DNA from 2 places in the Allobosea minatitlanensis genome. Region 1 is predicted to be linked to the other one. Evidence: predicted binding sites of a transcription regulator. Region 1 holds the regulator's gene; the other holds the start of a gene.

Evidence for each region. Region 1 encodes HrcA, which represses chaperone genes, less so after heat shock. Its sites were predicted from a motif close to GTTAGCACTCNCNNNNNGNGAGTGCTAAC; they were not measured.
Region 2: a site for HrcA is predicted at 1,367-1,395, ahead of groES (co-chaperone GroES). Genes of this name have one in related genera too.

The regions. Positions count from the first base shown of each region.
Region 1 is NZ_OZ224509.1:4,380,138-4,382,525, forward strand. Features, by position in the region: gene ACWH43_RS21435 (GNAT family N-acetyltransferase) at 1-83, shown strand, start outside; gene ACWH43_RS21440 (DUF3297 family protein) at 172-423, opposite strand; gene hrcA (heat-inducible transcriptional repressor HrcA) at 618-1,703, opposite strand; gene rph (ribonuclease PH) at 1,848-2,388, shown strand, end outside.
Region 2 is NZ_OZ224509.1:3,327,761-3,330,148, reverse strand. Features, by position in the region: gene groL (chaperonin GroEL) at 1-964, opposite strand, end outside; gene groES (co-chaperone GroES) at 1,019-1,306, opposite strand; gene ACWH43_RS16490 (MarR family winged helix-turn-helix transcriptional regulator) at 1,533-2,000, shown strand; gene ACWH43_RS16485 (PaaI family thioesterase) at 2,307-2,388, shown strand, end outside.

The sequences.
Region 1 (2,388 bases):
AGCTCGGCACCATCCCGCGCTTCGCGCTGATGCCGGACGGCACCGATTGCGGCTCGACCTTCTTCTACAAGAGCCTCGCCTGAGGCGTGTCGACGTTTGATTGCGGTAGCTTAGCGCGCATTGTCGTTCCGGGGCTTCGCGCAGCGAAGAACCCGGAATGACAGCCGCGCCTCAACCTTCCCCGGCTTCGCCGCGCACATAGGGCTCGACCGGGCCCTTGAGCGTGATCGTCATGGGGCGGCCGAAGCGGTCCTTGGCGTTGCCGGCCGCGACCTTCACCCAGCCTTCCGAGACGCAGTATTCCTCGACATTGGTCTTCTCGACGCCCTTGAAGCGGATGCCGATGTCGCGGGCGAGCACGTCGGCGTCGTAAAACGGGCTGTCCGGATTGACGGACAGGCGGTCGGGAAGCTGCGCGGACATGGCGGGAACCTGCGGAAACGGTTGCTTTATGCGCTCGATAGCCGCTTCCGGGCTCAAAGCCAACTCAGGGCTTCACGCGCCCGCCCGCCTGCTCGATCAGCCTCGCCACGGCGGCCTGCCCCCTCGCGCGGGCATGGGCAAGCGGCGTCACGCCGTCGCGGTCGGCTCCAAGGGCAAGAGCCGCAGGCAGCGCCTCACCGAGCGCCATCCAGCAGGCGGCCGACGACCTTGGCGGTGTAGTCGACCATCGGGACGATGCGGGCATAGTTCAGCCGGGTCGGGCCGATGATGCCGACGACGCCGACGATGCGCTGCTCGGCGTCGCGGAACGGCGCCGCCACCATCGAGGACCCCGACATCGAGAACAGCTTGTTCTCCGAGCCGATGAAGATGCGCACGCCGTCGCCCTCCTCGGCTCGGGACAGGAGGTCGATCACGTCGGTCTGCGTCTCGAGATCGCCGAAGAGCATGCGGATGCGCTCCAGATCCTCCTGCGCCCGAAGATCGTCGAGCAGATTGGCCTGGCCGCGCACGATCAGGTGGCGGTCGCCGCTCGGGCCGGAGGCGGTGGCGATGCCGCTTTCGACCAGCCGGGCGGTCAGGGCGTCGAGCTCGCTCTCCATCCGCGCCCGCTGCGCCGCGATCTCGCCGCGCAATTCGCCGAGCGTCTTGCCGAGGATGCGGGCGTTGAGGAAGTTGGCGGCTTCGGTCAGGGCCGAGGCCGGCAGGCCCGGCGGCAGCGCCAGCAGGCGGTTCTCCACCGTGCCGTCCTCCGCCACCAGCACGACGAGGGCGCGGACGGGGTCGAGCCGGACGAATTCGATGTGCTTCAGCCGCGGGTCGGCCTTGGTGGTGACGACGACGCCGGCGCCGCGCGACAGGCCGGAGAGCAGCGCCGAGGCCTCGGTCAGCGTCTGGTCGAGGTTGCGGTGGCCGGCGCCGGCGCGGATCTGCGCCTCGATGCGGGCGCGCTCCTCGGAGGTGAGGTTGCCGACCTCCATCATCGCATCGACGAAGAAGCGCAGGCCCCGCTCCGTGGGCAGGCGCCCCGCGGAGGTGTGCGGCGCGTAGATCAGCCCCGCCAGCTCCAGATCGGTCATGACGTTGCGCACCGTCGCCGGCGAGAGCGCCATCGGCAGCAGGCGGGCGATGTTGCGCGAGCCGACCGGCTCGCCGGTCGCGAGGTAGCCGTCGACGATCTGGCGGAAGATCTCGCGCGAGCGCTGGTCGGTCTCGACCAGGCCGCTCGTCGTCTCGGGGCGGGAGGTGTGGGCGCTCATGAACCTCGGCTGCGAAAACCGCGCACTGATCCCTTATTGTCGTCATGCCGCGGGCATGGATCAAGAGGCCCGCGCGCGCGGCGCCTTGCCGTGCGGCCTGCGAGGGCCTAAAAGCCGCCTCTCCCCGCCAGACAGGACAGTTTCATGCGACCCTCCAAACGCGCCGCCGACGAGATGCGCAAGGTCACGCTCGAACGCGGCGTCGTGCGTTATGCCGAAGGCTCCTGCCTGGTGACCTTCGGCGAGACCAAGGTGCTCTGCGCGGCGACCGTCGAGGAGAAGGGGCCGCCCTGGCTGCGCGGCACCGGCAAGGGCTGGGTCACGGCCGAATATTCCATGCTGCCGCGCGCGACCCATGAGCGCACGCGCCGCGAGGTCACCTCGGGCAAGCCCTCCGGCCGCACCCAGGAGATCCAGCGCCTGGTCGGCCGCTCCTTGCGCGCCGTGGTCGACCTGACCGCGCTCGGCGAGCGTCAGATCGTCGTCGACTGCGACGTGCTCCAGGCCGATGGCGGCACCCGCACGGCCTCGATCACCGGCGCCTGGGTGGCGCTGCACGACGCGCTGAAATGGATGGAAGGCCGCAACCTGCTCAAGGGCACCAACCCGTTGAAGGACCATGTCGCGGCCGTCTCCTGCGGCATCGTCGCCGGCCAGCCGGTGATCGATCTCGACTATGTCGAGG
Region 2 (2,388 bases), 1.1 Mb from region 1:
GCTTGGCGCGGCCGAGCATGTCGAGCGTCACGGTCTCGAGCTTGATGCCGAGGTCTTCCGAGATCATCTGGCCGGCGGTCAGGATCGAGATGTCCTCGAGCATGGCCTTGCGGCGGTCACCGAAGCCCGGAGCCTTGACGGCCGCGACCTTGAGGCCGCCGCGGAGCTTGTTGACGACGAGCGTGGCGAGCGCCTCGCCCTCGACGTCCTCGGCGATGATCAGCAGCGGCTTGCCGGTCTGCACCACGGCCTCGAGGATCGGCAGCATCGCCTGGAGCGAGGAGAGCTTCTTCTCGAAGACGAGGATGTAGGGGTCGTCGAGCTCGGCGACCATCTTCTCGGAGTTGGTGATGAAGTAGGGCGAGAGATAGCCGCGGTCGAACTGCATGCCCTCGACGACGTCGAGCTCGGTCTCGGCGGTCTTGGCTTCCTCGACGGTGATGACGCCCTCGTTGCCGACCTTCTGCATGGCCTTCGAGATCATCTCGCCGACCGACGAATCGCCGTTGGCCGAGATGGTGCCGACCTGCGCGACTTCCGCGTTCGAGGTGACCTTCTTCGAGTTCTTCTTGAGGTCGGCGACGACGGCCTCGACGGCCAGGTCGATGCCGCGCTTCAGGTCCATCGGGTTCATGCCGGCGGCAACCGCCTTGGCGCCCTCGCGGACGATGGCCTGGGCGAGCACGGTCGCGGTGGTGGTGCCGTCGCCGGCATGGTCGTTCTGGCGCGAAGCGACTTCGCGGACCATCTGGGCGCCCATGTTCTCGAACTTGTCGGACAGCTCGATCTCCTTGGCGACGGTGACGCCGTCCTTGGTGATGCGGGGAGCGCCGAACGACTTCTCGATCACGACGTTGCGGCCCTTCGGACCGAGCGTGACCTTCACGGCATTGGCGAGGACATCCACGCCGCGCAGCATCTTGTCGCGGGCGTCGGTGCCGAACTTAACGTCTTTGGCAGCCATGAGAGCTACTCCTTGGACTGGAACTGGAAAGGTGGGAAGAGGCTCAGCCGGCGATCAGCCGACGACGCCCATGATGTCGGATTCCTTCATGATCAGGAGGTCCTGACCATCGATCTTGACCTCGGTGCCCGACCACTTGCCGAACAGGACGCGGTCGCCCTTCTTGACGTCGAGGGCGACGAGCTTGCCGGCCTCGTCACGGGCGCCGGGGCCCACGGCGACGATCTCGCCCTCCTGGGGCTTCTCCTTGGCGGTCTCGGGGATGATGATGCCACCCTTGGTCTTCTCCTCGCTGTCGAGGCGGCGGACCACGACGCGGTCATGCAAAGGACGGAACTTCATGGTTCTGTCTTCCTCTTGTCATATTCGGTTCGGGCGCCGCAGGGGCCCCGGGGTGAGACTGTTAGCAGTCCTCCCAGGAGAGTGCTAACAGATGGCAGGGCAGATAGGCACGGGCTCCGGGAGAGTCAAGCAAGCCGCGAAGGATAAAGTGAACGCGTCCGGATGCGGCGTCGCGGCCGGTCGCTTGCCGGCTGCCGTGACGAGCCGAACACGCTAGGATGGCAGGATGACGACATCAGCGACGAGCCCTGCGTCCGACCTGCGCCTCGACGACATCGCCCGTTCCTGCGTGGCGCTGCATATCCGCATGACCGCCCGGGCGGTCACCCGCGCCTATGACGAGGCGATGCGGCCGAGCGGGCTCAAGATCACCCAGTTCGTGCTGCTCTCGGCGCTGAGCACCGGCCATTGGCGGTCGATCACCGAGCTGGCCGAGCGCTTCGCGCTGGAGCGCACCTCGCTGACGCGCAATCTCCAGCTCCTGGCGGCCGAGGGCATGGTCGAGCCGGTCGCGGGCCGCGGCCGCGCCGCGGTCTATGCCGTGACGGAGAAGGGCCGGGCGGCGATCGCGTCGGCGATCCCGTTCTGGCGGGCGGCGCAGGACAAGATCGAGAAGGGTTTCGGCGAGGAGCGCTGGCGCGAGACCAGGGACGGGCTCAAGGCGCTGCGGCGTGCGGCGCGGGGCGCGCGCTGAGCCGCAGGGCCGGCGAGAGGCTGGTCGATGCGGAGCGCTGCCGGCGAAGAGGCTGCGGGTCGTCGCGGGCGACCATGGGCAGATCCGGTAACCATGCCGGGGCCTTCATCGGACGTGCTCCGGCATGGATCCCGGATCGTCGCCCCGCTTCGCCCGGGACGACCGGGTTCGAGGTCGAGGATCATCCTCCTGGAATGCGCAGGCCATGTCCGGCTGGAACCGTGACGCCCCTCCTCGCCGTCTTCTCCGGTTGACGCGCCTGCAGGATCTTCCATATCGTGCAGATACACGTTTTGAGAGGCGGCGATGGATCGGACCTTTGGAGTGGTGTCGCGCGAGGTGCTGACCGCGGGCGATGGCTTGAGCTTCCTGCGCGGCATCGTCGACG